DNA from 2 places in the Vibrio sp. 9-16B-A1 genome. Region 1 is predicted to be linked to the other one. Evidence: riboswitches for the same ligand, from Rfam matches in the RefSeq annotation. Region 1 holds a riboswitch; the other holds the start of a gene.

Region 1 (16,357 bases):
TTAAAGAGCTTCCTAACTTTGCCAAGCACTCAGTGCCGCGTCGTTAGGGGTGCGTATGATACGCTTTCAATCTTGAGTGTCAATAAGTTTTTTCAACTTTTTTTGTCACTCCCGACGTCGCTTTGTGACTTGCGCCTCATTCCGTGTCGGTGAGGCGGCATTATAGGGAGGTTTGAACTTATGACAAGCCTTTTTTTAAAAAAAACTTATAAGCGCTCAAAAATGACGCAAATCACTAAATAACGACTAAAATTTCAACATTTGAAGGCGGTCACAGCAATAGGTTGGCATTACATCGTGCTTAAACATAAGATCAATGTGTCTATTTTGTTAATAGCATCAGGACTTATTACTTCTCACCTACAAAGTAGTATTCAGATATGAACTCAAAAAAAACGTATTTAATGATAGTCGCGCTCGCGGTGTTAGGCGCCGTCGCTTTTTCTAAGATAGCTATCTCGCCCGCGATTACTTTTGTAATTGGTGTTTTCGCATGTGCGCTCGTTCTTTCTCTTTCTAACCCACCCTCAGAACAAAGCACTTCTTCTTCATCCGGCACCACTACCCTCTATGTGGGCAACCTCCCATATAAAGCTAACGAGTCACACGTAAGACAACTGTTTTCCGAGCACGGCCAGGTCTTCGCGGTAAGGTTAATGAAAGACAAGCGAACCGGTAAAAGAAGAGGATTTGGTTTTGTGGTAGTCGCCAGCGGTGACGCTGAGACCATTATCAAAGGGCTTAATGAGCAGGAGTATATGGAGCGGACGCTAAAAGTGCGCGTAGCGAACGATCCTAAACATCCGGATTCGGAAGAATCTCAATCTTAGCAAATCCCATCTCAGAGACACTCCGGCCAAGTGCATCGCCATCAAAAGGTGGTGCACTGGCAATAATAGTATTCAGTTCCACTCTCTTTTCTCCCCCATCTACGCCAAGCAGGTCTGCCACGCGGCGGGCGATCGCTTTTCCTGAATCAATCAGGACTACACCTTCACCCAGTACCTGACCGATCTCTTCTCTTAACAAAGGGAAGTGAGTACAGCCCAGAACTGCCACATCGATATGCGGTTTGATCGGCTCTAATACAGAAGCCAGTTCATTCAGGCAGACCGCTTTACCACGCAGCTTCTCTTCGGCCATATCTACAAGACGGGTAGAACCAAGAAGACGAACCGGCTTATCTGCGGAAAAGTGCCTAATAAGGTCATGCGTATACTGACGGCTGACTGTAGCAGGCGTCGCTATTACCCCTACGCCTTTCTTTGCAATAAGAGAAGCGGGTTTGATAGCAGGAACCACTCCTACCACAGGAATGGTCAGTGCTTCCCGCAAATGCGGAAGAACGATAGTGCTGGCAGTATTACAGGCGATCACCACCAGCTGAATGTTGCGCAGGCGAACCTGCTCACTGACCAGAGCCACAACCCGGTGGATGAGTGTCTCCTGAGGCAGCTCGCCATAAGGGTAGGCAAAATTATCAAACAGGTAGGTATAACTCAGCTGCGGCAGCTTAGCCGTCAGTTCCTGATAAACCGACAAGCCCCCCACTCCGGAGTCAAAAACCAGAATATTGTTGTCTGCTGTAGTGTTCACGCTGAAAACCTGTTTGTTTTATTCGCGCACATAATACTGCGACCGGGATTATTCGCAAACACTGGCCTGATATCTTTGATGGACAAATCGCTCTCCGTGCTCAACCTGTTGTGGCTTAAGTTCAATATAGCCTGTAAAACAGGGAGCCTTTGTCACCAGGGTGTGAAACTCGCCATTTTCACCACAAGGGTCGACGGACTCCGGCAGTGACGCCACCAGCCCCTTACTGTACCAAAGGCCACAGTAGTCAGCGCCAAGGCGGGTGGTATCGACAGTGACCAGCATGGTTTCGATACCACGCTGTATGATTTCCTCTGCCAGTTGCTCACTGGGTACACCCAACAACGGAAAGACGCACTCCCAGCCAGCTTTCTCTATATAGCTCTTTCGGTACTCAGCGATGCCATTGCAGAACATATCGCCAAACGCCACGGCATCGACCTCAAGCCCTGAGTTTCGGATCCCCTCCACCACCAGAGACTGATAGACAGGATTCGCCGGAAAGACTTCCGGCAGCTCTATCGTCACCAGTGGCAGGTCAGCCAGGCGGGCCTGCATTTCGACTACTTCCATCGGCGTGACCTGAAATGGCACTTCTTTACCTACATAAGTAGTGTACAGACCCACTACCTGGTATTGAGGATCTTCAAGCAGCTTTATCAGGGTAAGGGTGGAATCTTTACCAGATGACCAGCTGACAATGACGTTTTTAGGCGAATTCATATAAACCTCTGTAAAAAAACCGCCCGAAGGCGGTTTTGGTAAATCAAAACTGATGACTTAAACTCAGGTAAACACTTCGTCCTGGAGACGGATAACCATTCGCCGTTTGGTAGTCTTCATCAAACAAGTTATCTACTTTTGCTCTAAGTTGAGTATTCATCTCAAGATGATATGTAACTGATGCATCAAAAACAGTATAGGCACTCAGCATAATATCTTTCGCTGGGTAAGTGCTGTAATCAAGGTCTCGTCGCTCACCAACGTGAATAGCAGATAGTGACCAATCAAACTCACTCACACTTACCAAAGCACTCCATTTATAGGTTTCTTTTGCTCTGCGCTGCAACTGCTTTCCATCACTGTCTTTCGGATCTTTTATATCTACAGACACATTGTGCGAAACAACACCAGTCTCAAAGCCTGCTTCAAGCTCAACACCACGAATCCTTGTTTCGCCATCAACGTTTTCATATTTTTTTTGAGCACTATTGTAGCTAATCAGGTCCTGAACCCGGATATCATAGACTGTAACCGCCCAGTCAAATGAATCCGCCATACCTTTAAGACCAAAGTCAATGTTATCAGATGTTTCCGGTTTCAAATCTTTATTTGGCACAGTCCATGCGGAGCCATTTTGCTGAGATAACGTGGGAGCCTTAAATGCGGTACCGTAGGAGCCAAATACCGAAACAGAATCTGTGACAGAGTAGCCTGCCCCCATACTGTAAGTGGTGTTTTTACCATAGTCTTCGTTGTCATCAAGGCGACCGGACAGCTCAACTGTCAGCTTATCCAACTGACTAACCGCTCCGGCAAAAAAGCCCAGATTCGAACGGCTTTGGCTTTTTGCCGTACTCTTTTTATCGTCATACGTGTTATTGCGCCAATCCAGTCCGCCACTTAACGTTGTGTTGTCAGATACGTCAAAGCTATTTATCCAGCTCAGATTATCCTGAGAGTATTCATGATTATATTTATCGACAGAGTTGTCAGAGTATGGATTGTAAGTTCGGGAGCGACTCAACTCATTAGAGTACTGAAGTGAAGATGCGATACCGTCCTCAGAGTATGACAGCTGGCCACCAAGAACCCGGCTGTCTACTTGTGATTCAGCAGTTTTTCGCGCAGTTGCGGTCGAGTTATCATCATACTGATAGTAATTACGATATGCTCTGGCAAATACTGTTGCCTTCAAAGACTCCTGAAAAACATGATCGTAGCCAAGAGTTCCATTGGTAGACGAAAAACCATGTTCTTCACCATCATTGCCACCTGCTACAGGCTTTACGTTGTAGCCGTCATCCTTTTCATACCCTGCAGTTAAGCGCAGACGGCCGTTGTCAGATGTAGAGAATGATGAAGACAGATTAGCCTCGTTGTAACGACTGCCAGTACCAATCGTTACATTGGTTCGCTCCACTCCACTTTTTGAAGACGTAATAATATTGATTACACCGCCAATCGCTTCAGAACCATACATTGAAGCCCGGGCTCCACGAATGTACTCAACCCTTTCAATATGCAGAACGGGAACCTGATTAAAATCAACAGCACCACTCGCTGACTTAGCCATGCGAACACCATCAATCAGGAACAACACCTGATCCGAGCCTGTTCCCCGAACAAAAACACTGGCTGACTGACCACGACCACCGTTTTGGGTAACTTCTACCCCTGGTAATCTTTTTAATACGTCCGGGAGAGACTTAGCCTGCATCAGCTCAATCTCATCACGGGTAACAATACTGACCGGAGCCAGAACACTGTCTGCAGACTGCTCAAACCGGTTCGCGGTAACCACCATGGTCTCATCCGCGTCCTGAGCGTAAGAAACAGAAGGAATAGCAGAAATCAGCGACACCACTGTGGTCGCCAGAAGAGATTTTTTCATTGTTTTATCCTAAATCGCGAGAATCCCTGACACTGCAACACCCTGAGTGATTGATGTTATTTGGAGTGCAGTGCGTTATCGCTGGCAGATATTCGGACTTAAGAGCATGCCTGATGAAATCAGCAGGCGCCTTACGTCTCACTTCCCACTTAGCAAGCTAAACAGTGTTTGGGTCTTACCCGAGACGTTCGTTCTCTGATACCGCTGCGCGTCAGTTCCGGATTCACACCGGATTCCCTTTTAAGCCTGGATAAATTATTGAAATACCCCGGCACCAGCTAAGTGGCAGATAGTAGAGGGCTGGCTGTATGTTGTCCAGTTGTTATTGATAACCTGCCTGGTGCTTTTCCCGCTGTTTAGCCACCACCATTTAGCCACCAGGAGCGCCCGGACTGGACAAATGGCTACAATTGAATAAAATCTGCGCTCTTTATTTTTTCGCAACCATAAGGCATGACTTCATGGCTACTCTTGATGTAAATCCAGCCAGCTACCAGCAGCAGCTGGAAGAGAAAACCCAGCGTCTGACAAAGATGTTTGCAGATTACACTATGCCCGGGCTGGAAGTGTTTGAGTCTCCGGAAAAACACTACCGCATGCGTGCAGAATTCCGTGTATGGCACGAAGGGGATGATCTGTACTACATCATGTTTAATCAGCAGACCCGTGAGAAGTATCGTGTCGACCAGTTCCCGGCAGCCAGCCGTCTGATCAACGACCTGATGCCACTGCTGATGGAAGCGATGAAAGACAACGATACGCTTCGTCGCAAACTGTTCCAGGTGGACTTCCTGTCTACCCTGAGCGGTGAAGTGCTGGTTTCCCTGCTGTACCACCGTCAGCTGGATGATGAGTGGATTGAGCAGGCCAAAGCGCTTAAGCAGCGCCTGAACGACGAAGGCTTTAACCTCAACCTGATCGGCCGTGCGCGTAAGATGAAGATCGTACTGGACCGTGACTTCGTGGTTGAGAAGCTGAACGTGAATGGTGACAGCTACATCTACCAGCAGGTAGAGAACAGCTTTACCCAGCCAAACGCCACGGTTGCGCAGAAGATGCTGGAGTGGGCTATCGACTGTACCCAGGACAGCCATGGTGACCTGCTGGAACTGTACTGTGGCAACGGTAACTTCTCTCTGGCACTGGCGCAGAACTTCGACCGGGTACTGGCAACTGAGCTTGCCAAGCCATCGGTAGACTCTGCCCAGTACAACATCGCGGCCAACAAGATCGACAACGTTCAGATCATCCGCATGTCAGCGGAAGAGTTCACCGAAGCGATGGAAGGCAAACGCGAGTTCCGCCGCCTGAAGCAGCAAAACATCGACCTTAAGAGCTACAACTGCAACACCATCTTTGTCGATCCACCGCGTGCGGGTATGGATATCGACACCTGTAAGATGGTACAGGGCTACGAACGTATTATGTATATCTCGTGTAATCCGGACACCCTGCTGGAGAACCTGGAAGTACTGAGCGAAACACACAAGGTGACCCGTTTCGCCCTGTTCGACCAGTTCCCGTATACCCACCATATGGAAGCGGGTGTGCTGCTGGAGCGCAAGTAACAGACATAAAAAATGCCGCGATACTTATCGCGGCATTTTTGTATCTGTCGTCAGCTGAATGTTGCCTTACTGAGGCTTGGCAACATAGCCCAGCTTCTTACCGACCCACACCATCAGCAGCAGGGTAACGATAATCGAGAAAAAGTTAGATCCGGCTTCCGGGTACTGAGCCTTGAGAAAAGCCGAGTAACCAAAGGCACCGACAAAGAAGCACGCCAGCCCCACCAGTGGAATATCTTCTGCAACCGGCTTGCGCAGGTACTCCTGATACAGGTTTTGTACCGCCAGAACCAGGGCGATCAGCGGGAAGATTGAGAAAGACACCGCCTCCATCGTCAGTCCTGCAAGCAATGCGTTACCACACATACCAGCGACCAGCGCCAGCAGCAGCGTTTTCTTTTCTGACCCGCGGTCAGTAGTTGGAATATCTGTAGACATAGAATTAACCTGCTTGTTTGTTTTGCGTTTCACGTTCCCTGCGATAGGCGTCTGCACCTTTCGCAATAATTCTCAGCTGAGCCACCAGCTTTTCTGCCAGCTCATCTCTCTGTTGTTTGGTCAGATCCAGCGCTTCCGCACCTGAGCTGAATACCAGGGTTACACAGGCATCGGCCTGTACTGCCGCTTCCTGATGAGTCAGTCCGGTGCTCTCCAGGTACTCGGTCAGCTCGGCGACAAAGTGCTGCATCTCCCGGGCCACGGCGGCACGAAAAGCAGCCGACGTTCCCGAACGCTCGCGCAGCAGCAGGCGAAATACGTTCGGGCTGCTCTCGATAAATTCCATAAAGGTCTCTACCGAAGTGCGGATCACACTGCCACCCTTAACAATCCGCTGGCGCGCCTGGCGCATCAGCTGACGCAGCAACAGACCACCTTCATCTACCATGGTCAGACCGAGCTCATCCATATCTTTAAAGTGACGATAAAACGACGTCGGGGCGATACCCGCCTCTCTGGCGACTTCGCGCAGACTGAGATTGGAAAAACTGCGGTCAGCACTGAGCTGGCTGAACGCGGCATCAATCAGTGAACGACGAGTTTTTTCTTTTTGTTGAGCTCGAATTCCCATGTTGCAGAACTTATACCTGAAGACGTGTATTTTCCGTGTACTATAGCGCGAAAAAGGGCGCCCCGGACAGGCCGGAGACCTTACTTTACTCCTTTTTGACGCAATTGCCCGTGCAAAACCGGGAGATAATAGCCAGTTCACAAATTTAAAATTTGTCTCCTGCCCCGTGTTCTGAACAGACTCTTTCCCGCCCAACCAGGTTAAAATATCGCTAAGGATATGTTAAGCAAAACAATAAGGGACTGGGATATGAGCTCAACACACTTCGATGCGATCGTTATCGGCAGCGGTCCGGGCGGAGAAGGCGCCGCAATGGGGCTGACCAAACTGGGTCACAATGTTGCCATCATTGAACGCGAAAGCAGCGTCGGCGGTGGCTGCACCCACTGGGGAACCATCCCCTCCAAAGCCCTGCGTCACGCGGTCAGCCGGATCATCGAATACAACAACAACCCGCTGTTTTGCCACAACAACACCAGCCTGCACGCAACCTTTTCCACCATACTCGGGCATGCCAAGTCAGTCATCGACAAACAGACCCGGCTGCGTCAGGGCTTCTACGACCGCAACCAGTGCCGGCTTATCTTCGGGGAAGCGCGCTTTACAGACGCCCACACCGTCGCGGTTACCCAGCCGGACGGCAGCACCGATTATTACAGCGCCGACAAATTTGTCATCGCCACCGGCTCAAGACCCTACCGGCCTGCCGATGTGGACTTTGGTCACGACCGCATCTACGACAGCGACTCAATACTGTCACTGGAGCACGACCCAAGGCATATCATCATCTACGGCGCCGGAGTGATTGGCTGCGAGTATGCTTCCATCTTCCGCGGGCTGGATGTAAAAACCGACCTGATCAACACCCGTGACCGGCTGCTGGCTTTCCTGGATAACGAAGTATCGGATGCCCTCTCTTACCACTTCTGGAACAGTGGTGTCGTGATCCGCAATGACGAAACCTATAAGAAGATTGAAGGAACGCAGGACGGGGTGATCGTCCACCTGGATTCTGGCAAGAAGATGCGTGCTGACTGCCTGCTCTACGCCAACGGCCGTACCGGTAATACCGACACACTGAATCTGGAGGTCGCCGGGCTGACCCCGGACTCACGCGGCCAGCTGAAAGTGAATCAGAATTATCAGACCGAAGCTGAACACATTTATGCCGTAGGTGACGTGATTGGTTACCCGAGCCTGGCGAGCGCGGCGTATGACCAGGGCCGCTTTGCCGCCGAAGCGATCGACAAAGGCCAGTCCGACACTCACCTGATTGAAGACATTCCCGTCGGGATCTATACCATCCCGGAAATCAGCTCGGTGGGCAAAACCGAGCAGGAGCTGACGGCAGCCAAAGTGCCTTATGAAGTCGGCCGGGCGTCATTCAAACACCTGGCCCGCGCCCAGATCGCCGGTAAAGACATCGGCTCACTGAAAATCCTGTTCCACCGTGAAACCCGTGAAATTCTGGGTATTCACTGCTTTGGTGAGCGGGCGGCGGAGATCATCCATATCGGTCAGGCGATCATGGAGCAAAAAGGTGAGGCTAACAGTATCGACTACTTCGTTAACACCACCTTTAACTACCCGACCATGGCAGAAGCCTACCGGGTAGCAGCACTGAACGGCCTCAACCGGCTGTTCTGAGCCTATGCCTGCACCGGCAGAAAGCGCTGGCCGCGCCACTGCACAAGCAGTACGACGGCCAGTCCGATCCCGCGAATTGCCATAAAGCTCAGCATACCAATCCACAGGGCGTGGTTTTCCAGCCACGCCAGTAACCAGAAAACAACAAAGAAAGTGCAGGTCGCGACAAACATGCTGTTTCGCATCTCCCGCCCTTTGGTCGCTCCGACAAAAATACCGTCCAGCAGAAAACACCACATCGACACCAGCGGCATAGCCACCAGCCAGGGCAGATACGTCAGGGCGTGCTGTTGCACCTGCTCAATCGAAGTGATCAGGCCAATCATGTGATCGCCCCACACGCCAAACACCAGGGTCAGCAGCAGACTGATCACCAGCCCCCAGAACGTTGTCCCGAGTAATGATTCCCGCAGGGCTCTGGCATCCCGCGCCCCGGCCGCTTTGCCGACCATGGCCTCCATCGCGTACGCCAGGCCATCCATGCCATAGGAGATGATCATCAGAAAACTCATCAGCACCGCATTGGCGGCCACCGTGTCATCACCGTAGCTGGCTCCCTGAAAAGTCATAAAGCTGAACACCGCCTGCAGGCACAGCGAACGCAGGAAAATATCCCGGTTCAGCGCCACAAAGCGGCCCAGCCCTTCACCCAGGCCACGCACTCCGCTCAGCGGTGCCCTGAGCCCCAGCCGGCGCCACGTCCGGGCGACAAAAAACAGCCCCAGCAGCATACCGCTGTAGTCTGCCAGCACCGATGCCAGTGCCGCGCCTTCCACATTCCAGCCAAGGCCGATCACAAACAGTACATCAAGTACGATATTGGTCAGGTTAGAGATGATCACCATCCACATCGGAGCCCGGGCATTCTGAGTTCCCAGCAGCCAGCCGAGAATCACGAAGTTGGCCAGCGCCGCCGGGGCACTCCAGGCGCGGATAGCAAAGTACTGCTGACCATAAAGCTTCACTTCCTCACTGGCGTCGGTCAGGCTGAAAACAAGGTCGCCCAGCCAGCCATGACTGAGCAGAAACAGGGCGGCAAACAGCCAGGCGGTCAGCAGCCCCTGCAGGAGCACCCGCACCAGCTCACTGTTGCTCTCCCTGCCATACGCCTGCGCCGCCAGACCTGTGGTCGCCATACGCAAAAAGCCCAGCAGCCAGAAAGTCACGCTGACTACCGTGCTGCCCAGCGCCACACCCCCAAGATACCAGGCATGCTCAAGATGGCCGATCACCGCAGCATCGACCAGCCCCAGCAGCGGAACGGTAATATTAGACAGCACCATAGGCACAGCCAGCAGCAAAACCCGGCGGTGCAGCGACCATCTGGCAAGGGGAGAAAAAACGGAAAGATTCAAAGCGACCCCGCGGCTCACAGAACTGATGAAAAATGAGCCACGAGGGTAACGGGAAGCTGCGCGGTTGGCAATCAGGTATGCGGTAAAATCACCAGCGGATCTGGAGTACTGACGGGGTATAGGCGTAAGGTCTGCCGGTCAGGTTCGCCAGCCACTTATGCCACGCGCTCCAGCGCAGGCAGTCCTGGCTTTGCAGCGGTGAGTGCAGGCTGACCCATTCAGCCCATGGCAGCCAGTTACTGAATGTCTGTTGCGGGTTATTAAGCCCGTGGGCGTAAGCCTGGTTTCCGAGTTTTTTGCCCAGCCAGGTATCTGTTTTGTCTCCGGCGACCACAAAACAGCACTGCGCGTGCATAAAGCGTTTGGCCAGCGCCTGTAAAAACCGGCCCAGCACCGCTTTATCGACCTCCAGCAGGGCCTGGTCACAGACGATCAACAGAGGGGCATTTTCAGCCACTGCCAGATGCTGCAGCCAACTGAGCTCTGTCACACTGCCACAACGCAGCTGGTATCGTTCACAGGGATGAAAAAGGCGCTGACGCCATAAAAGATGCTCGCTGACGTCGATTTCTGTCCAGCGGCAGCGGCCGTTATCAAGGCGGTAGAAACGGGTATCCAGCCCCGCCCCCACATTCAGTACCCAGGCATCCGGATACTGACTGAGAAAACGGCTGATCTGCTGATCACACAGCTGAGTAACAGAGGCGTACAGCAGCTGTTGCTGATCCTGGTTTGCGCTGTGGCAGCCCGGGGCGAGCCGGCACTGGCGGCAGGCGCTGGCAGCAATCGGGTCATACACCAACCCCTGCTCATGAAGACTTTCCCGGCTGCGCATCCACATCGGACGCAGTAAATGTGCCGGGATCTGCCAGCGGGAGTCTTTGCCGCGCGGTGAAGGTATTCTCTGTGTCATCATCATCTTCCCTGAAATCAGAATTAGATGATAATAATTCTCACTAGCACTTTCAAGCCCTGGCAAAAACCCTCAGGCGCAGCATTACATCCAGGTGCTGTTGCGGATCACACCCACTGCAATGCCTTCAATATTGAAGTCCTGACTGGTCAGGTCCACTTTGATCGGCTCAAACTCTTCATTTTCAGCGTGCAGCAGTACCGTGGCACCTTTACGCTCCAGACGTTTAACCGTCACGTCCTCTTCCACACGGGCAACCACCACCTGGCCGTCACGTACGTCCTGGGTTTTGTGTACCGCCAGCAGGTCACCATCGAGGATGCCGATGTCTTTCATACTCATGCCGTTTACCCGCAGCAGGAAGTCTGCCTGAGGTTTAAACATCGCCGGGTCAACCTGGTAATGAGTTTCAACGTGCTCCTGAGCCAGGATTGGCTCACCGGCTGCAACCTGGCCGATCAGCGGCAGGCCTTCTTCTTCCTGCTGGTCTTCAAGCAGGATACGGATGCCGCGTGAAGCACCTGGAATGATCTCAATAACCTGTTTACGGGCCAGGGCTTTCAGGTGCTCTTCAGCCGCGTTGGCCGAGCGGAAGCCCAGCTCGCGGGCGATCTCGGCACGCGTTGGTGGCATTCCGGATACTTCAATCTTATCTTTGATCAAGTCGAATACTTGCTTCTGGCGTGGCGTCAGCTCTTTCATTACAGTCACCTGTCTTTTTATACAGTTAACTGTGAGTATATCCAGTGATGGACGGTTTTAAAAGCCAATTGTCTATTTTTTAACAGATTTCGTGTTATGACCGCAGGATCTGCCAGGCTGCTTTGCTTTTTAAGGTCACTGTTGCTTATCTTCAGAATAATCCGCTGGAATAAACCAGAGAACGCAGTAAAAGGTTGGACCAGTTTCTGGTATGCTTGCTGCGCATTTTTTCAGTAGCGGGCGGCAGCAAAAACCGCCCGTTGTACAGGATGAATCACCCGGAGGGTATAGCTCTCAGGGGTGGTCACCAAACATAACCGAGGCAGTGTACTGTTATGTCTTCCGGAGACACATTTTTCCGCTCTTTGCTTAAACTCCCCCTGTCGGTGTTAGTGAAGGGCAATACAATTCCATCCAACCCGGTTGAAGACCTGGGTATCGACATCACCAAACCGATTGTCTACGCATTACCGTTCCGCTCTAACGTAGATCTGGTAACCCTGCAGCGTTACGCACTCGACAGCGGCCTGCCGGATCCGCTCTCCCCGCTGGAGATCAATGGTCAGTCATTTGGCCGGTTTGTCTTTATCGCCACCCGTCCGACCCTGGTTCAGACCGACAGCGATGCGCCGCAGGAGTCGATTAGCCTGTTCTCTGATCTGCTTCAGCTTCACGCCGACAGCCAGGATCTGGATGTACAGGTTCTGCCGGTCACCGTGATGTGGGGACGCAAACCAGGTAAAGAAGAGAAACAAAAGCCTTACCTTGAAGCGATGAACGGCCCGCAGAAAATGATGGCGGTAACCGCATCCGGCCGCGACTGTATGCTGCGCTTCAGTCCTGTGGTGTCTCTGCGCTATATGGCAGATCAGCACGGAACCGACGAAAGCATCGCCCACAAGCTGACCCGGGTTGCACGCATCCACTTCTCCCGTCAGAAGATGGCTGCCTCCGGCCCGAACCTGCCTAACCGCCAGGTTCTGTTTAACCGTCTTCTGAAATCCGAGGCGATCAAACGTGCCATTGCCGATGAGGCAAGCAGCAAAGGGATCCCTCTGGAAAAAGCAGAGAAAGAAGCGCACGCCATCATGGATGAGATTGCAGCTAACTTCTCATACTCGCTGGTGAAAAAAGGCGAACGTATTCTGGGCTGGCTGTGGAACCGCCTGTATCAGGGCCTGAACATCAACAACGCGTCTGCGGTACGCAAGCTGGCGCAGGATGGTCATGAGATCGTGTATGTGCCGTGTCACCGCAGCCACATGGACTACCTGCTGCTGTCGTACGTGCTTTACCGTGAAGGTATGGTGCCACCGCATATCGCTGCCGGTATCAACCTGAACTTCTTCCCGGCAGGCCCGATTTTCCGCCGTGGTGGTGCCTTCTTTATCCGCCGCAGCTTCAAAGGCAACAAGCTTTACTCGACCATTTTCCGCGAGTATCTGGCCGAGCTGTTTACCAAGGGCTACTCGGTCGAATACTTCAGTGAAGGCGGCCGCTCCCGCACCGGACGTCTGCTGCCGGCCAAAACCGGTATGCTGGCGATGACCATTCAGGCAATGCTGCGTGGCCTTGACCGTCCGGTGACCCTGGTTCCGGTCTACATCGGTTACGAGCACGTGATGGAAGTGGCGACCTACGCCAAAGAGCTGCGCGGAAAACGCAAAGAGAAAGAAAACGCCGGCCTGGTGCTGCGTACCCTGCGTAAACTGCGCAACTTCGGCCAGGGTTACGTGAACTTCGGTGAGCCGATCCAGCTGAATCAGTACCTCAACGAGCACGCTCCGAGCTGGACCAGTGAGATCAACGCTATCGAGCCACAGAAACCGCAGTGGATGACGCCGGTGGTGAACCAGCTGGCCGACAAGATGATGACTCACATCAATGATGCGGCCGCAGCCAACGCCCTGACCCTGTGTGCAACTGCGCTGCTGGCTTCACGTCAGCGTGCCCTGTCCCGCGACACTCTGGAAAATCAGATCGAGTGCTACCTGGAGCTGATGCGTCAGGTGCCTTACTCACCAACCAGTACCGCACCGGATACAAGCGCTCAGGAGCTGGTTGCTCACGCCGAAAGCCTGGATAAGTTTGTCACCGAAGCCGACAGCATGGGCGATGTTATCTCCCTTGACCGTCAGCAGTCGATCCTTATGACTTACTACCGCAACAACATCATCCACATGCTGGCACTGCCGTCACTGATCGCGCAGCTGCTTGTCCAGCATCAGTCGATGAATGTGGCGGATATCCAGCGCAGCGTGGCTACCCTGTATCCGTTTTTGAAGAACGAGCTGTTCCTGCGCTATGACGAGCCGGAACTGCAGGCGGTAGTAGAACAGAGCCTTGATGAGCTGGTACGCCAGGAACTGCTGGTCCGTCAGACAGACCAAATCACTCTGAACCAGACCCGCATTCAGACTACGCTCCTGCTGTCACGCACCATTCTGGAAACCCTGCAGCGCTACTCAATTGCGGTTTCTCAGCTGGTTGCCAAACCTGATCTGGGTAAGAGCGAGCTGGAGCAGAAGAGTCAGCAACTGGCTCAGCGTCTGGGTCAGCTGCACGGTATCAACGCGCCGGAGTTCTTCGATAAAGGCGTGTTCAGTTCGCTGTTCAGCACCCTGAAACAGCAGGGTTACTTAAACAGTGAAGGTGAATGTGACCTTGAAAAAACCGAACAGCTGGCAAACATGCTGGGTGAGCTGGTCTCGACAGAGGTGAAGCTGACCATCCAGGAAAGCCTGTGTATGGACGACCTGGAAGACTGATCTCAGCTTTCCTGACATGACAAAAAACGGCACCCTGGGGTGCCGTTTTTTTATGTGCGGTTATTTGAGCATGACATCCAGCGCCAGCGCCAGCGCTATCGCCATCCCGGCATAGTTGTTGTTTAAAAAAGCACTGAAGCAGGCCTGACGGTCACGGTGACGGATCAGCCACTGCTGGTAAACAAACAGTCCGCCGGCTACCAGTACGCCCCAATAGAACACACCGCCGAGTGCCATCCGCTCACCCAGCCAGATAAGCATTGCCACGACAGCCAGCTGAAGCAGACCAATGATCAGCTTGTCGCGGTTGCCAAACAGAATCGCGGTCGACTTAATGCCAATTTTCAGGTCATCGTCCCGGTCCACCATGGCGTACTGGGTATCGTAGGCGATAGTCCACAGTGCGTTGATCGCAAACACCAGCCAGACCTCAGCGGGCAGCGCTCCCGCCTGAGCGGCCCAGGCCATGGGGATCGCCCAGCTGAACGCCAGACCAAGAAACAGTTGCGGCAGGTGGGTAAAACGCTTCATAAACGGATAGATGAAAGCGAGGAATATGCCCACAAACGAGAGTTTTACCGTCAGGCTGTTCATGCTCAGCACCAGCACAAACGAGAGCAGCGCCAGTACCACAAACAGCACCAGTGCCTCCGGGGCAGACACCAGACCGGATGGCAGCGGACGGGACTGAGTCCGCTTCACGTGACCGTCAAAGTGACGGTCCGCATAATCGTTGATCACACACCCGGCTGAGCGCATCAGAAACACCCCGGCGACAAACACCAGCAGCACTTCAACATCGGGCCAGCCACCGGCTGCCAGAAACAGCGCCCACAGGGTTGGCCACAGCAGCAACAGGGAGCCGATCGGCCGGTCCAGTCGCATCAGTTGAAAATAAGCACGCACTTTGGCAGTCAGCATCTATGCCATCTCCCTGGTATATAACGGTGCCCGGGGCAGAAACAATTCTGCCACCAGCATAGGTTTGTCATTCATCCACAGCCTTGAGCGCCGGGCCAGCAGATCGCCCTGCGGAGTATGAGCCACGCCGACTTCCAGTGCATCCCGGCGGACATTCTCTGCGCTGAATACGGTCTGACCGAGCGGAATTTCTCCAAGGCTCGCCAGTTCTGTATTCTGGTCCGTAAGTGAGGTGTGTGGGATCAGGGTCCGGGCCAGCACCCACGGGCTGTCATCACCACGCAGGATCACTTCCCTGACAAGGCAGGTCTGACGGCCAAGCCGGTCACTCTCCTGCTCTGTCAGCTGCTCTGCCGGCATCGGCTGATTTCTCAGCAGCTCTACCCCCAGCTGCTGACATTCTTCAGCCAGCAAACGGGACAGGGAACCTTGTTCCAGCAACCAACGACGGGACCAGCTACCACTAAAACTTAAATGCTCAGGCTGACACCATGCCACGTCTTCCAGTGCGGCAAAGTACAAGGCTCTCAACTCTTCCATACCAATATTCTACTTATCGCATTACAATTAATACGTTAACACGAAAAATTTGCTTTCAATTTAGTCACTGTTGACCCACTATTGTAACAGACTAAATCGTCACCCGGCTCATCATTACTAACAAGATAAGAAACAATTATGTACCGACACCTGTACGCAAAATTACTGCTGATTTTGGCTGCCCTGATCTCACTGCCGGCGATGGCAGAAGAGGAAGAGCAAACCGGCCCCAAGTTCTCTTACTACACCCTGCAGCCGGATCTGACCACCAACTTCCATACCAGCGGCAAAAAGCTGGGTTATCTGCAGGTGCGCATCGATATTATGGTCAACGACCCGGGTCATATCGTCATGCTGGAACAGCACAACCCGCTGATCCGCGATGCCATTGTGGATATGCTTGGGCAACAGAATGAAGACGTGGTGAAATCCCTGGCCGGACGCGAAGAGCTGCGCAAACAGCTGATGGAGAAACTCAACGAGTTACTGCTGGCCGAAACAGGCAAAACCCTGGTCGCAGACCTGTTGTTTACCAAGTATCTGTACCAGTAACCGGTATCCAGACACAAAAAAGACGGCTCAGCCGTCTTTTTTATTATCTGACAAAAGCCGCAATCAGCGTTTCTGACTATCCCACAGACCCAGCGCCACACCACTGAGCAGT
Region 2 (16,357 bases), on a different contig from region 1:
ATGGAAACGCCTGTGATCATTGCCCATCACCGCAATGGCCGTATGGTCTCTGGTGAAGAAAACCCGGACATTGATGTAAGCCGTTTTGCACAGCTGCTGGTTGGGGAAAACCAGATTTCAGACGATTGCCTGGCTTACCTTCAGCATAAGAGTGTACTGAAAGTGACGACCACTAAATCTGAAGTGACGGAAAAGGGCGAGCCAATCCTGGCACGCGTGTTCTTCCGCTTTGACCGTTCTGAGCTGAGTGAAACTTCGGTGCGTATTCTTGACCATATCGCGCTTGAGCTGAAGAACAGCCCGAACCTGATCACCCTTGAAGGTCACACGGATGCAAAAGGAAGCGAAACTTATAACATGGCTCTTGGCCTGCGCCGCAGTAAGGAAGTAGAGCAGTATCTGATTAGCAAAGGTATCAACCCACAGAGCCTGAAAGCCACCTCAAAAGGTGAAATGGCTCCAATTGCGGACAACGCAACTTCACAGGGCAGGGAGAAAAACCGCCGCGTTGAGGTCAAAATATAAGTAGTGACTATACTGTTACTAATGTCTCCGGCTTCTCTCAAAGCCGCAAACGGGTCCGAAAGGGCCCGTTTTTTTGCGTGTTAATCAGATGGCTTATTGGGTGACTCATTAATAAGCAATTGGTTAAGTTATTTGTCATCCCGGAAATTCTGCCCACTGTTGCTGCGGTAAGGCACACAGCCAGTTCAGAATTATCCGGGATCTCGTGGAGCGATCTGTATTCCTGCCTAAAGCTAAGTACGGGAGTTACTGAGCTATCCACAGGTGCACAACGCTTTTGTTTTCTTTTCACCTAACCACTCGCACCGTGTCATCCTGAATTCATTTCAGGATCTGCTCACAGAGTGTCGTAAACTCAAAAGCTGCCTGCAGCTATCCGGAGTCGCCACCGCGAGGAAAGTATCGCCCCTGCTGAAACCAGATCCTGAATCGCGCTTAACCTTCTTCGCGTGTGGCGGGTTAACGGGAGCGCGCCCAGGATGACACGGTGGGCGTGGTGAGTGAATGATACTCTGTGCATTCATAGGGCTGTGATGGTTTGGTAGTGGCGTTTTGGGTGGGATGGTTTATCTGGCTTAACTGATCGCTTCACGAGGTCCCGGGTCGCGCCTGGCTGTGGGGGGAGGGTAAGTTCAGTGGAGTGCGCCCGGGATGACGAAGTGTTTGAATAACAATGGTTTACTTACCCTTGCCATCCCGGAAATTCTGCCCGCTGAAGTTATGTAGGCCACGCTGCCAAACCAGATCTATCCGGGATCTCACGGAGCGATCTGTATGCCTGCCTTTGGCTCTGTACGGCAGTTACGGAGCTATCCGCTGGCACACAACAACCGGTCTTCTTTTCACCTAACAACCTACACTGTGTCATCCTGAATTCAGTTCAGGATCTGCTCACAAAGTGTCGTAAATCAAAAAGCTGCCCGCAGCTCTCGGGAGTCGCTACCGCGAAATGAGTCTAACTTTTGCTGAAACCAGATCCTGAATCGCGCTTAACCTTCTTCGCGTGTGGCAGGTTAACGGGAGCGCGCTCAGGATGACACGGTGGGCGTGGTGAGTGAATGATACTCTGTGCATTCATAGGGCTGTGATGGTTTGGTAGTGGCGTTTTGGGTGGGGTGGTTTGTCTGGCTTAACTAAACACTTCACGAGGTCCCGGGTCGCGCCTGCCTGTGGGGGGATGGTAGGTTCAGTGGAGCGCGCCCGGGATGACGAAATATCAAATTAACAATGACTTATATGACCCTGTCATCCCGGAAGTTCTGCTCACCCGAACTCATGTAAGGCGCGATATCAAAACAGAACTATCCGGGATCTCACGAAGCGAACTGTATACCCGCGTCAAGCCTGGTTCCGCGCCTACTGTGCTATCCGCTGGTGCCTAACATCTGGTTTTCTTTTCACCTTGCCACCTGCACTATGTCATCCTGAATTCATTTCAGGATCTGCTCACAGAGTGTCGTAAGTTCAAAAGCTGCCTGCAGTTCTCGGGTGTCGCTAACGCGAAATGAGTCTAACCCTTGCTGAAACCAGATCCTGAATCGCGCCCAACCTCCTCTGCACGGGGCGGGTTAACGGGAGCGCGTTCAGGATGACCCGGTGGGCGTGGTGAGTGAATGGTAATATGTTAGTTCTGAGGGTTGTGATGGTTTGGTAGTGATGCTTTGGGTGGGTTGTTTTGCTTATCTTAACGGATCGCTTCACGAGGTCCCGGGTCGCGCCTGGCTGTGGGGGTATGGTAAGTTCAGTGGAACGCGCCCGGGATGACGAAGTGTTTGAATAACAATGGTTTACTTACCCGTGTCATCCCGGAAGTTCTGCTCACCTGAACTCATGTAAGGCACATAGTTAAACCAGAGCTATCCGGGATCTCACAAAGCGCTTCAGAAACTTAAAATAAGCACAAAAAAAACGGGAGCCAAAAGGCCCCCGTCTATTATCATTTCGTACCACGTACCACGTACCACGTACCACGTACCACGTACCACGTACCGCTTATCCAATCACCGAAATATATGCCTGAAGGATAATCAGGTTCACAATATCAATAAAGAAAGCGCCCACAATCGGTACCACCATAAATGCCTGTGGTGACGGGCCGAAGCGGGTGACCAGTGAGCCCATGTTCATGACAGCCGTTGGGGTAGCGCCCAGACCGAATCCACAGTGGCCGCCAGCAATAACTGCAGCGTCGTAGTTGCCGCCCATCGCTTTAAAGGTTACGAAGTAGCTGAACAGGCCCAGAACCAGCGACTGAACGCCCAGGATCACCAGGAACGGGATAGCGAGATCAAAGATGTTCCACAGTTTCAGGCTCATCAGGGCCATAGAAAGGAACAGCGACAGGGAAACCGTACCCAGCACGTCCACCGTCTCTGCGTGAAGCTGACGGACTTTGGTTACTTCCATCACGTTGGTGATGAACACACCGATAAACAGCGCGTATACGAAATCAGGGATGCGCAGCCAGCTGATTTCCAGTGATGCTATGGCCTGCTCCAGGTATTTGGCACCGGTTACACAGATCAGCAGTACAAACAGAGTCTCGATAACGATTCTGGCGGTAACTTTGTCCTCTTCCAGTTCGTTATAGGTCACCAGCTCAGGAAAGCGCTCGTGCGCGTGAGCATCGGTACCGTACTCGGACTCAATGTTGTTTTTGGTGATTAGCCTCTGGGCGACCGGGCTGCCGATGATACCACCGATGATAAGACCAAAGGTCGCCGACGCCATGGCGATTTCCAGGGTGTTGCTCATGCCATAGTTTTCAGCAAACGTCTGAGACCAGGCTGCACCGGTACCGTGTCCGCCGGACAGGGTAATTGAACCTGCGATGAGACCCATCAGTGGGTCAAGGCCCATAGAGGTAGCCAGAGAGACACCAACACCATTCTGAATGATGATGTATACCGATGCGATGGCCAGGAACCAGAATACTTTGGCTCCGCCTTTCAGCAGTTGCTTGTAGTTAGCCGCCAGGCCAACGGTACTGAAGAACATCAACATAAAGGTGTGCTGCAGGGGCAGGGAAAATTCTAAGTCGATGTTATTAAAGTGAAGACCAGTGATGATCAACGCGACGATCAGGCCACCAACGATAGGTTCAGGAATATTGTACTTCTTCAGGGCCGGGATTTGTCCGTTAACGATATGGCCGATAAAAAGCACACTGATGGCGATCAGGAACGATTCCAGCGCTCCAATTGATATGGTTTCAATCATATAACCTCTTTTCTGGATTTACTTCGGCGCTCCGGCCAACTCCTTGTCGTTAATGTGAATAAATATTCTTATTAACAGACGAAACGCGCAATTCCATTCGCGAGCAAACATGAAAGACAAGGCGGGGAGGGTACTAAGAGGTAAGATGAGTAATGTTAGGGCAATGTCAGGAAGTTGGTTAATAAAATAGCGGCGTGTTTATTAAATAAAATTAAAATTCAATAAAAACAACCCGATAAAACATGAAAAACGTTTGCGCTTATTCTGCATCATTTTGTGAGGTCTGGAGGTTAAAATGGCCAGGAAGTGAGCACTGAACTGCCTGCGTAACACTTTTTAAACGTGTTATTGGTATCTGTTTGTTATAACGACAAATTACGTGATAGCGTGAATTTTGATTCATTGACAAACGGCAGTATTCGTCAACACTTATAATATGGTTAATAGCCGTTCGATGAATTAGTTGCATATAAATGCAGTTAAGTGACCGGAGAGTTACGTGATTTATCAACACGGCTGGCTACCTGTTTTTTTGTAATAAAGGCTGTTCATAAGAAGGATGTCCTATGAGTCTGACAATAAAAAGCCGTTTATATATCTTGTCGATTGCGCCTCTGGTGATTATTGCTCTGAGCCTGATGTTGCTCACCAATTCCAAAACCCATGACCTTTCTAACGAGCAAATGGGTGAGACGCACGCCAAGATGATGGAGATGAAGCAGGCGGAACTTCGCTCCTACCTCGGCATAGCTAAGACTGCGTTGATTCCACTGGAAAAACGCAATGCAACCCGCGAAGAAGCGCTCGAAGTATTGCGTGAGATTAAGTTTGGTAAAAATGGTTACTTTTTTGGGTATGATCAGAGAGGTACCCGTTTGTTGCTGGGTGACATGAACAAAGAGATCGGGGCTAACCACTGGAACCTGAAAGATGCTGAAGGAAACTACTTTATTCAGGACCTGATCAACAACGCCAAGTCTGACAGCTTCTCTACTTACTACTTTCCAAAACCAGGAGAGTCAGCGCCGCTGCCTAAGCTGAGTTTGTCTGCTTACTTCCCCCAATGGGATTTGATGATAGGTACCGGTTTCTATACCGATGATGTGGACGCAGCGATTGATGCGATGAAAGAACGCGCTAACGAGAATGTGAGACAGGCGATGGTAAGTACCGCCATCATCGCCCTGATCATTGTGGCCATTGTTCTTGGTATGGCGATAGCGGTGAACCGCAGTATTCTGAATCCACTGGAGAAATTTGATGAATCAATTCGCTCTTTTGCCAGTGGTGATGCTGATCTGACCGCGCGCATGGAGAAGTTCAAAGTGCCGGAGTTTGGTGCCTTGAGTGATAATTTCAATGCGTTTGTGGACACCCTGCAGAAGCTGATTATTAACGTTACGGATGTCAGCCATGATGTTGTGAATGAAACCGACAGTATGGCTCAGCGTGCTTCCCAGGTTGACCAGCTTGCGATGGGCCAGCGTGAAGAGACCGAGCAGGTGGCAACTGCGATGACGGAGATGACTACCACAGCGAATGATATTTCCAACAGTGCAAGTCAGGCGGCAGCGTCAGCCAAGAGTGCGGATGATAATGCCCAGCATGCTAACTCTATTGTGGTCTCTGCTGCGACTTCTGTAGAAGCACTGGCGCAGGAAATTGCCGAAGCCAATACGGTGATTGGGGATCTGGAAGGTGATGTACAGAACATTTCGACGTCTCTGGGAGTTATCCAGGATATCGCAGAACAAACCAACCTGCTGGCACTGAACGCAGCAATCGAAGCCGCCCGTGCAGGTGAGCAGGGCAGGGGCTTTGCTGTAGTAGCGGATGAAGTGCGAAAACTGGCAAGCCGTACTCAGGAGAGTACCGGTGAAATTCATGCCATGATCCAGCAGCTTAAAGCTGCGTCGGATGCTGCGGTAAATGCAATGAATGCCAGTCAGGAGCGCAGTGTCAGTACCGTTGAAGAGGCCAATGCGGCAAGCGCAGCGCTGGAGCAGGTTCAGGAATCCATCCAGACTATCATGGATATGAACACCCTGATTGCAACAGCGACCGAAGAGCAGAGCCTTGTTGGTCAGGAGATCTCTCAGCGTATCGTGGTGATTTCTGATCAGAGCGCCAGCTCGGCTGAGCTCGCCAATGAAAACCGCTCAGGCAGCCAGAATCTGAATGGTAAAGCAAATGAACTGTCCGGTCTGGTAGGCCGTTTTAAAGTCTAGTGACAGAAGCAAACTAAAAAGGCGAACCAGATGGTTCGCCTTTTTTAAATCATGTGCGTGTCTGCCAGCGTTTATTTGTAGAACGCTTCCACTTCGCCTTTCAGTTTGATCAGCATTGGCTGACCCCAGCGGTCTTTAGCTTTAGGAGAAGCAATTTTCACCCAGCCTTCGCTGATGCAGTACTCTTCAACATCAGTACGCTCTTTGCCGTTCAGGCGGATACCAATGTGGTGTTCAAAACACTCAGCATTGTAGAATGGGCTGCGAGGGTTGCCTGCCAGATGATCCGGCAGAGCTGGTTTAGAGCTGTTGTCACTCATGTTTGTAAACCTGAATTAGATAATGAGATGCGCATTTTAGACAAAGTTCATCCGGGGCTCAACTAATACCAGTCAGCACAAGTATTAGTTGAGCCCCGGCAGGCTGGACCAGCTGTTTTCTGAGCATCTGTTTGGTGGTCTTGATTCAATTTACTACCTGAGAAGGAGTAGGGGCGAGAAGATTAAAGTTGATCTTGATCAATATGCGGTTTTTTTAGCATAGTGTTTTTTGACATTACTGTCAGTTGCACAATACTTGTAAACAAAAGGTTAAAAACTGTGTGGGTATAACCATTACTCACCACACATGCAATGTCAGGCTGGCTGGTGACCGATATATTGTGAGGACGCCAAGCCATGAACATGTCAATCCGTAGCCGCCTTTATGTGCTGGCTATTTTACCCCTTATCATCGTCGCTGTTTGTATGATGCTTCTGACTGATTACGAAACGCACGAGCTTAATCATCAGCAGATGGAGCTCACCCACGAAAGAATGATGCAAATGAAGAAAGCGGAGTTGAAATCCTATCTTCAGATCGCAGAGACCTCTCTAAAACCTGTAATTGATGCTAATGGAACCCGTGAAGAAGCAGTTGCTGTGCTGAAAAGCATTAAGTTTGGCAGCAGTGGTTATCTGTTTGCCTATGACTCAAAAGGTATCCGCGTAGTACAGGGACAGAGTGGTGCTGGTGTGGGTAACAGTTACTGGAATTTGCAGGATAGTCACGGCAATTACCTGATTCAGGATTTGCTGCGAAACGCCAGAACCGGGGACTTCACTACCTACTACTTCCCTAAACCCGGTCAGACTGAGCCTTTGCCTAAGCTGAGTTTTTCAGTTTTCTTCCCTCAGTGGGATTTGATGGTAGGGACCGGTTTTTATACCGATGATGTGGACGCAGTTATTGCAGATATGGAAGCCACGAGTGACGCCCAAGTTGCGTCGGCCATGGTTAACATGGCGATGTTTGAAGTGCTGATCGTTGTTATCGTGGCAGTGATGGCGATGTTCGTCAGCCGCAGTATTCTGACTCCGCTGGGTATGTTTGATAAATCTATTGAGAGCTTCGCCAGTGGTGATGCGGATCTGACCGCACGTATGCCTGAGTTCAAAATTCCTGAGTTTGCCCGCCTGAGCGGAAACTTCAATACCTTTGTCGGAAGCCTGCAATCTATCATCAAGAGTGTATCGGAAGTGAGCGAGCAGGTCTTGATGGAAACTGATCAGATGAACTCCCGCGCAACTCAGGTGGATGATATTGCCGCCGGACAGCGCAGTGAAACTGAGCAGGTTGCTACCGCGATGACAGAAATGACAACCACAGCGAATGACATTTCCAACAACGCAGCCCAGGCCGCGCAATCTGCCAAAGATGCCGATGACAATACCAAGCATGCCAATACCATCGTAGTAGCAGCGGCTGATTCAGTCGTGGCACTGGCCGGTGATATTTCACAGGCCAATGAAGTGATCTCGAAGCTGGAAGGCGATGTACAGAACATCTCGACTTCACTTGAAGTCATTCAGGATATCGCAGAGCAGACCAACCTGCTGGCACTGAATGCCGCGATTGAGGCAGCCCGCGCCGGTGAACAGGGTCGTGGATTTGCAGTGGTAGCGGATGAAGTCCGTAAACTGGCCAGCCGTACCCAGGACAGCACCGGTGAGATCCATACCATGATCGAGCAGCTGAAGAATGCGTCTGACGCCGCGGTTAACGCCATGAGTGCCAGTGAAAGCCGCAGCCAGTCCACTGTGGATGAAGCCAAGGCTGCAAGTATTGCCCTGGAACAGGTACAGGAACATATTCACAACATCATGGATATGAACTCGCTGATTGCGACCGCTACAGAAGAGCAAAGTACGGTCGGACAGGAGATTTCCCAGCGTATCGTGATTATTTCTGACCAGAGTGCCAGCTCTGCTGAACTGGCGAATGAAAACCGACTGGGTGGCCAGTCACTGAACGGAAGAGCACAAAAACTGGCACAGCTGGTAGCAAGGTTTACGGTGTAACATTGCCGTGCGTCCGCGCCCTGGCCGCCCGTTGGCCAGGGCTTTTTTGATCTAGTGGTTCAGCAGATATCGGAGGTGAGGGAACAGATCGCTTGCCAGCAGGCCAATTTCTCCGTCTTCTGCCGCGCAACGGTCAGCTGCCGCGCTGTGCAGCCAGACACCACAGCAGGCCGCGGTACTCAGTGGTAATCCCTGTGCCAGCATCGCGCCAAGCACGCCACTCAGTACATCGCCCATTCCCGCGCTGGCCATTCCCTGGTTTCCGGCGCTGCAAACCCATGTACGCTCACCATCGCAGATAAGGGTACCGGCCCCTTTGAGAACCACTACTCCTCCATATTTTTTTTGCAGCTGTTCAGCTGCTTTGTAGCGATCACTTTCGATTTCAGCCACCGTGCAGCCGAGCAGGCGGGAAGCTTCACCCGGGTGTGGGGTCAGGATACGTCCGCCATCTTCAAAAGGATGTTTGGCAAGCAGGTTCAGGCCGTCAGCATCGACGACTTTTGGCAGGTTCTGAGAGATAAAGTCATCAAACCAGTCCTGGGCATCCACTTCCTGGCCAAGGCCTGGTCCAATTACAAGGCAATCGGCCCAGGCAAACAGGGGCTGCGGGTCAATGCCCTCGTTTTGCCATCCGGAGACCATGACCTCCGGCCTCGCAACGACAATGGATTCCACATGTTCATGGTGAGTGACCACTTTTGTCATCCCCGCTCCGCAGCGGGCGCAGGCTTCACTGGCCAGGCGGATGGCACCAGGCATACCGTAACCGCCACCGAGCATCAGTACCCGGCCGTTATCGCCTTTATGAGCAGTCGCTTTACGCCGGATTATGGGGTAGGGCAGGCTGCTTTGGTCAAGCAGCTGAACGGTTGAGTGGGCAATACCCCCGAACTCCATTCCTACGCCCAGGTCAGCCAGCTGCAGCACACCACGATAGTGGCGGGCTTTGCCGGTATGCAGTCCTCGCTTGTGGCCAATAAAGGTTATAGTCAGGGTCGCTTTGACTGATTTACCCAGCACCCGGCCCGTATCGGCGCACAGGCCGGAAGGGGCATCGATGGCAACGACCGGAGCAGGGTAGTGGTTAACCATATCGATGGCGTGGCGGGCATCTTCCCTTACGTTTCCGCTCAGACCCGTGCCGAGCAGAGCATCAACCAACAAATCCACATCCAGTGGCATGGAGTCCGGCAGCGGATTGATTTCCCCCCCGGCTTCAAGCCAGGCCTGCTGAGCGGTTTTGGCATCCCCGCTGGTTTTGGACGGATCTCCAACATGCCAGAGTGACACCTGAATACCCGCTTTCAGCGCAAGAGTGGCGACCACATAGCCATCACCGCCATTATTGCCGCCTCCGCAAATCACACCCAGGTGGCGGGTATTGGGGTAGTGGCGGGCGATGGCATCAAACACCGCGTGCCCGGCACGCAGCATCAGTTGATACATTTCGATTCCGGCGAGTTTCGCGGCTTCGCGCTCACCATTACGGATCTGCTCTGCAGAGTAAAGAAAGATTGGGGACATAATCAAAGCCAACTGAGATAACGTCTTATAACGATAGCACTTTTGGTCAGAATTGGATTTGAACCAGGCTATACAATAGTCTCATTCATCCGGTAAATAGGAGTAAAAGTCCGTGGATACTCAAATGGCGATTTCGAATTATCTCGGCGTACTGCTGGTGGTGCTGCTGGTCTACCCGTTTGTTCTGGTCGGCCTGCAAATGGCTATTTATGATGTAAAAGTGCGCAGTAAAGCGACCCGTTGGTTCAATGTGATTTGCGCATTTCTGTTGGGAGTTATGCTTCTGCTGCACCTGCAAACAGAAGTGTTCTACGGAAAAGAACTGTTAGACGCCTGGTATGCGGCTAATCCTGAAGACAGGCCCCAGTAAGGTCAGTTTCTCAGAAGCTTAATATAACAAAGCCTCTGAAGAGCAGAGGCTTGTTATGCAGTTCTGGTCAGGAACGGGGCTGCTTATTACGCGCGTTACTTTTTACGGGCGTTGCCAAGGAATGTATGCCAGTCATCGCTGATTTTCTGGTAATTGTAGGCACAAAACTCCTGACGATCGCTCAGGTTTTCTTTACCCACTTCATCGAGCAGACCGGCGTATTTTTCCGGGTCACTGCCGTATACCAGGCACAGGGTCTGGAAGTAGCGCTGCATATTGAAACTGTGTTCATCAATATACTCAGCCATGTGGATCTCTTTTGGCATTTCCTCGCTTTCAAAGGCGAACATATCGGCCGCGCTGATGGCGCTGTCTGCCCCGTTTTCCAGGTAATCAATCATCACGATTGCCGCAAGATTATCTACTGCGTCTTCTTCTTTACCGAGGATAGGGATCTGCTTATCAACGATATAAGCGTGGCCTATTTCGTGGAACAGTGTGTGCAGAACGGTATCCAGCACACCTTCTTTGGCGGGCTTGCCATACTTCTCATCGTATTTATTCTTGGTGAAGTAGTAGTTGGCCTCTGCCATAAAGGAGTATGGCATCTGGATGGTATTGCTTTCCGGATTAAACAGCGGGCCGTCATCCGAGCCGTATTCAATAGTCAGCGGAGTAGTGAACGGGAACAGCTCTTCACCGAGCTGGAGCACAGTCTCGTTAACGCCGCTTTGTTTGATAAAGTCGCGGATGTCAGTTTGCTCTGCGTTTTCTGGTGGCAGATAAGTGACAGAAATCGGGTCAGCAGCGAGTGCAAAAGAGGAAGTTGCAGTTAACAGCGCCGCCAGTGCCAGCTTGTTCATAGATGGTCCTTTGTTGTTTTTATTCAGACGCTTCCGTGCCAGGAGAGGCCGGAACGATTACTGAAATTGTGCGCGGGATTTCGGATTTGTCAACGTGGACGCTCTGGTTTTGTGCCAGCGGGAGGGATGAAAAGCAGAAGCCACAGCTTTTGCTTTTCAGAAAGAAGAACATCAGAGAAGTACGATGGTCACCCAGGTGATACCGGCCAGAATCAGGGCGACAAAAACTGTGGCGGAGCCAATGTCCTTGGCGCGGCCGCTGAGTTCATGGCGTTCCGGGCCAATGCGGTCTACTACCGCTTCAATGGCGGAGTTGATTAGTTCAACGATCAGGATCAGTAACAGACTTGCGATCAGTGCCAGCCGTTCAAGTTTAGTGACCGGCAGAAAGAAAGTGACCGGTACCAGCACGGCGATCATAGCGATCTCCTGGCGGATGGCTGCTTCATTCTTCCACGCGGCTTTCAGCCCCTGGATGGAATAGCGGGTGGCGTGAAGAATCCGGGTGAGTCCGGTGGCTCCGGGTTTCATGTTTTGCTTACCTGTTGGCTCTGTATTGGATGGCTATTGTAATGAATTTACTTCTATTTCTCCAGATACCTCAGGCACGTGTGTTCCCGGTTACTGTTTTCTCAGCCGGGATGTGTAAATCCCTCTAAACTTATACAAATAAGCATGCAGTAATGGATCATTTCCCCATCTGGCCCGGATCCGAAGTGGAGTGAAGGGGGAAGTTTTTTTGTTTTTTGAGACTGGAACAGCAGCGTATGGCCCGAAATTTCATCATTTTTATTTTGCTTTGCGTAAGCGGTTTATTTTCTTCGCTGCTACAGGCGGAGGAAAAGCTGGTGGTTGCCAATTCAAAAGCCTGGAAACCTTTCTCATATCTTGATGAAAAGGGAGAACCACAGGGGATTTTAATTGAGTTGTGGCGTGAATATGGGCGGCGAAACGGTGTATCTGTAGAGTTTCGCCTTACTGACTGGAATGAGTCTCTGGAACTGGTAAAACACGGTGAGGCGGATGCTCATGCCGGGCTGCTTTGGTCAGAACCGAGGGAGGCTTTTCTGGATTACTCCGAACCGTTTTTTGATATCGAGGCGCATTTGTTTTTCAGCCAGGATCTAATCGGGACCCGGGTGGGTGATTATATTGCCTCCGGTAAAGGAAAGGTCGGCGTTGTAGCCGGCGGGTTTGAACAGCATTTTGCAGAACAGAAACTCCCGACGCTCACGCTGGTGGCGTTCGATAACAACCGCCAGTTAATGGACGCAGCGATAAGAGGAGAGGTCAACGCCTTCATCGCTGATCTTCAGGTGGCCAACTTCTATCTGTATGTGTCGTACGATCCTACCCATTTTGTGCCGGTTAAGCACCTGTATACGCATGCCATTCATCCTGCCGTCGCAGAGGGGAACAAAGTCATGCAAACCCGCTTAAACGAGGGATTTGCCAAATTGTCTGATGCGGATAAAGATCGGGTAATGCAACGCTGGATGCACATTGAAAAGGTCTATCCTCAATGGCTGCTGCCATTGACGGTGGCCGGACTGTCGTTGGTGGTGATTATTTATATTCTCAGCCTGCACCGCTTGGTTAAAATCCGCACCAGTGAACTTGAGGTGGCGAACGAGAACCTTGCGCTGCTTGCAACGACGGATCCGCTCACGGGGATTCATAACCGGCGTTACTTTGTTGATGAGCTGGATCAGTTTAAACCGGCCAGCAGGCAGATCACCGTGATGGTGTTTGATATTGATGACTTCAAAAAAATAAACGACAGCTTTGGTCATGCGGTAGGCGACGAGGTGATAAAAGCTGTGGCAGAAGTTATCTCCGGATCACTGCCTGAGGGGAGCCTGTTTGCCCGCGTAGGGGGGGAGGAATTTGCCGCTGTATTGAGGGGAGAAGAGTTCTCTGTCGTTGAAAGGCTGGGCAGTGAGATTTGCCAAAAGCTGGAAAGGATATCGGTCTCCGCACTGCCTGAGGGATATCCGGTTACCGTCAGTACCGGTGTTGCCTGGTATGAGTATATAAACCGGGTCCCTGAGTTGAGCGATGCAGATCAGTTGATGTATCGGGCAAAAAGTCAGGGGAAGAATCAGTCCGTCAGTCAAAAGATGTAACAGGATGAATCGTGACCGAATAGTACCCGGATTGCTCTTAAAATGAGCAAACAGTTGAGTTATAGAGAAAAAAGTGATTTCAGGGCTTCCAATTTCATCGCTCTGTGGCATTATGAATCCCGTAGCCGATACAAAGCGTGCATCGTATAATGGCTATTACCTCAGCCTTCCAAGCTGATGATGCGGGTTCGATTCCCGCTGCACGCTCCAGATTCTGTAAAAAGCCCGCTCAACTGAGCGGGCTTTTTCGTATGTGCGGTATCTGGCTCCGGAGAAGTGCTCCTGTTTCGTCTCTTTCTGTGGCGTTGACCGGGAACTGGTCAGTGTGAGAGACTCCGGAGCGTTATCTGGTATAAGTGAATCAGGTGAAAATCCTGGACTGTACCCGCAACTGTAAACGGTGTTCTTTACTCTCATTTTCTGAGTATGAAGATGCTCTCCCGGAGCAAAGCCGTGAGTCAGATCCTGCCAGCTAACACAACGTATTATCTGGGCGGGAGCACTCAGAGGTTTTTCAGCATGATTACCCCCCGGATTTGTTCCTGTCAGTTTTATGGCGTGGTATTGCGTCATCTCAACCGAATAAGGGGTGTTCATGCCTGCTGTTAATAAGGTACTAACGGTATCTGTTCCTTCTGCCGGCTTTTCTTATGTTGCCTGAAATACCTGAGTTGAGCAGTGATTCAATGCTGACCAGTGCCCTTATCCTGATCCTCGCCCTGTGGATGGATAAACTGCTGGGAGAACCCCAAAGATTTCATCCTCTTGTAGGGTTTGGCTGTTTGGCGAACGCGCTTGAAGAGCGATGCCGTAGGCTGACGGCTTTGAGTGATAAGCAGAAGGGAGTTCTGGCCTGGCTTATCGCGGTGGTTCCCCTTGTTGTCGTGACTTTTCTTTTATCAGAGGCAGTGAAAGCGCTGTCGCTGCCACTATGGTTCATACTGAACGCTGTTGTGCTGTACCTGACTATCGGTGGAAAAAGCCTGACCGATCACGCTAAAGCGATTTATACCCCGCTTCAGTCTGGCGATATTGAACAGGCCCGCTACGCCGTATCCATGATTGTCAGCCGCGATACAGACAAAATGAGTGAAAGGGAGATCGCATCCTCTGCGATTGAATCTGTGCTGGAAAACGGCAATGACGCCGTTTTTGCCCCCCTGTTCTGGTTTGTTGTTTTAGGCGCTTCTGGCGCTGTGTTGTTTCGCCTCGCTAATACGCTTGATGCGATGTGGGGTTATAAGAATGAACATTACCTGCACTTTGGCTGGTTTACTGCAAGAACGGATGATGTTCTTGGCTGGGTCCCGGCCCGCATTACGGCGTTAACCTACGCCTTTCAGGGGAATTTTAATACGGCGATCAAGTGCTGGCGAAAGCAGGCGAAAGAGTGCAGCAGCCCAAATGGTGGCGTGGTTATGACCACTGGTGCCGGCGCGTTGGGAGTGATCATCGGCGGGCCAACGTATTACCACGGTGTGCTTCATGACAAAAAGCCTATGGGGTGCGGAGAAGTCGCAGACTGGCGCGCCATTCCTCCGGCTAATCGGCTGGTTTCACGGGGCAGCTTTTGGCTGAGTTACCTTTGGCTGATTTGTGTTTTGGGGGCTGTATGATGCGTTTCAGAGAGGGCTCAATGGAGAGAGTGAGTTAATGGCGGTTAGACATGGCGGGAACCTGATAGAGATCGCCCGTGAGTATGGCGGTGAGCCTGAAGGGTGGGTTGACCTCTCTACCGGAGTCAGTCCGTTTTCGTATCCGGCAGACAGTATTCCTGTATCGGTGTGGAACAGGTTACCCGAAACCGGTGACGGACTGGAGCTGGCGGCACAGGCGTATTATGGCGCGGGTTCAGAACCCCTGGCAGTGGCTGGCTCTCAGGCGGCGATTATGGCGCTGCCGGGTGTGATCACCTCTGAGTGTGGACGCTGTGGAACGGTAGTTTTGCCCCGTGTGGGCTATAAAGAGCACCAGCATGCCTGGGCAGAGTTCCGGTCAGGTGGACAGCAGTGGCAACTGGACTTCTATGATGGTTTTCCCTCACCGCAGCAGATTGAAACAGGCGACGTGGTGCTGGTAATTAATCCAAACAACCCCAGTGGCAGATACACCAGGACTGACGAGCTGTTAAACATCAGGCGTGTTATGGCAGCAAAGTGTGGTTATCTCATCGTTGATGAAGCTTTTGCTGACTGCACGCCGGAGATCTCTGTGCTCAGTACCACAGGGGAGGACGGCTCCGGAGAGCGTTCTGACGATGGCGCGGGGCTGATTGTGCTCCGTTCCGTGGGGAAGTTTTTTGGGCTTGCCGGTGCCAGAGTCGGTTTTGTATTTGCAGAGCCGCCGATCAAAACGCGGTTGCAGGAATCGTTGGGGCCCTGGACCGTCGCAGGCCCGGCGCGCTGGGTGCTGAAAAAAGCACTGGCAGATCGCCTCTGGCAGCAGCAGGCAAAGAAAAAGATAACATCGGCGTCATCGCAGCTGAACCAGTTGCTTGATAAGTACCTTGGCGCAGAGAGGGCCGGAACTGCTCTGTTTACAACGGTGTACCTTGAGAACGCCCCGTATTGTCATGAGGTGCTTTGTCAGCACCAGGTGCTGACACGGCTGTGTGATGAAAAAAACGCGCTGCGTTTTGGATTACCTGCAGATAAGAACCAGTGGGAGAAGTTGGAGCACGCATTGGCAGAGCTGGCATACAGCCGCAATCAGCGGGTGGCAGAGGCTCAGTGAGGCTTTACTTAATTCGCCATGGTCAGACAGAGTGGAATGCAGAGTACCGGCTTCACGGCTGGCTGGACAGTCCGCTGACTCCTGAGGCAGTTTCCCTGCTGGAACAGACAGAGCTTCCTCAGTCAGACAAGCTGGTTATCTTCAGCAGTGACCTGGGCCGGGCGGTACACAGCGCCAGCATCATCGCCCAAAAGAGTGGGGAAGAAGTGGTGCAGGACAACAGGCTGCGGGAACGGAATTACGGAGCGCTGCAGGGAGAAGTTATCGATGAAGACGAGTTCCTGAAGCCTGTATGGCAAAGGTATCATCAGCGCTACCTGCAGAAGCTAGGTGGTGATTTTGATATTGAGTCAGAAAGCAGTTTTGAGCGGCGAATCGTCTCTTTCCTTTCGGATTTAAGTTCACTGGATGACAGTACAAATGTCGT

Evidence for each region. Region 1 has a riboswitch for cobalamin ahead of btuB (TonB-dependent vitamin B12 receptor). Riboswitches for the same ligand answer to the same signal wherever they lie in the genome.
Region 2: linked by a shared signal. The riboswitch ahead of cbiB (adenosylcobinamide-phosphate synthase CbiB) and the one ahead of btuB (TonB-dependent vitamin B12 receptor) in region 1 are both predicted to bind cobalamin.

The regions. Positions count from the first base shown of each region.
Region 1 covers NZ_JBSDZD010000016.1:77,569-93,925, reverse strand. The annotation lists gene ACVB80_RS21115 (RNA recognition motif domain-containing protein) at 381-830, shown strand; gene murI (glutamate racemase) at 796-1,596, opposite strand; gene ACVB80_RS21105 (Dph6-related ATP pyrophosphatase) at 1,645-2,319, opposite strand; gene btuB (TonB-dependent vitamin B12 receptor) at 2,363-4,210, opposite strand; cobalamin riboswitch at 4,277-4,504, opposite strand; gene trmA (tRNA (uridine(54)-C5)-methyltransferase TrmA) at 4,672-5,778, shown strand; gene ACVB80_RS21090 (YijD family membrane protein) at 5,845-6,216, opposite strand; gene fabR (HTH-type transcriptional repressor FabR) at 6,221-6,847, opposite strand; gene sthA (Si-specific NAD(P)(+) transhydrogenase) at 7,097-8,494, shown strand; gene dinF (MATE family efflux transporter DinF) at 8,497-9,849, opposite strand; gene ACVB80_RS21070 (class I SAM-dependent methyltransferase) at 9,938-10,762, opposite strand; gene lexA (transcriptional repressor LexA) at 10,847-11,464, opposite strand; gene plsB (glycerol-3-phosphate 1-O-acyltransferase PlsB) at 11,800-14,232, shown strand; gene ubiA (4-hydroxybenzoate octaprenyltransferase) at 14,293-15,153, opposite strand; gene ACVB80_RS21050 (chorismate lyase) at 15,154-15,693, opposite strand; gene ACVB80_RS21045 (flagellar basal body-associated protein FliL) at 15,832-16,245, shown strand; gene glpG (rhomboid family intramembrane serine protease GlpG) at 16,309-16,357, opposite strand, start outside.
Region 2 covers NZ_JBSDZD010000003.1:354,884-371,240, forward strand. The annotation lists gene ACVB80_RS07660 (OmpA family protein) at 1-525, shown strand, start outside; gene gltS (sodium/glutamate symporter) at 2,518-3,744, opposite strand; gene ACVB80_RS07670 (methyl-accepting chemotaxis protein) at 4,311-5,972, shown strand; gene ACVB80_RS07675 (DUF3297 family protein) at 6,044-6,292, opposite strand; gene ACVB80_RS07680 (methyl-accepting chemotaxis protein) at 6,650-8,311, shown strand; gene ACVB80_RS07685 (NAD(P)H-hydrate dehydratase) at 8,363-9,838, opposite strand; gene ACVB80_RS07690 (hypothetical protein) at 9,963-10,208, shown strand; gene ACVB80_RS07695 (DUF4344 domain-containing metallopeptidase) at 10,304-11,071, opposite strand; gene ACVB80_RS07700 (diacylglycerol kinase) at 11,243-11,602, opposite strand; gene ACVB80_RS07705 (transporter substrate-binding domain-containing diguanylate cyclase) at 11,920-13,197, shown strand; tRNA gene ACVB80_RS07710 (tRNA-Gly) at 13,333-13,407, shown strand; cobalamin riboswitch at 13,529-13,684, shown strand; gene cbiB (adenosylcobinamide-phosphate synthase CbiB) at 13,848-14,813, shown strand; gene ACVB80_RS07720 (threonine-phosphate decarboxylase) at 14,851-15,930, shown strand; gene ACVB80_RS07725 (histidine phosphatase family protein) at 15,927-16,357, shown strand, end outside.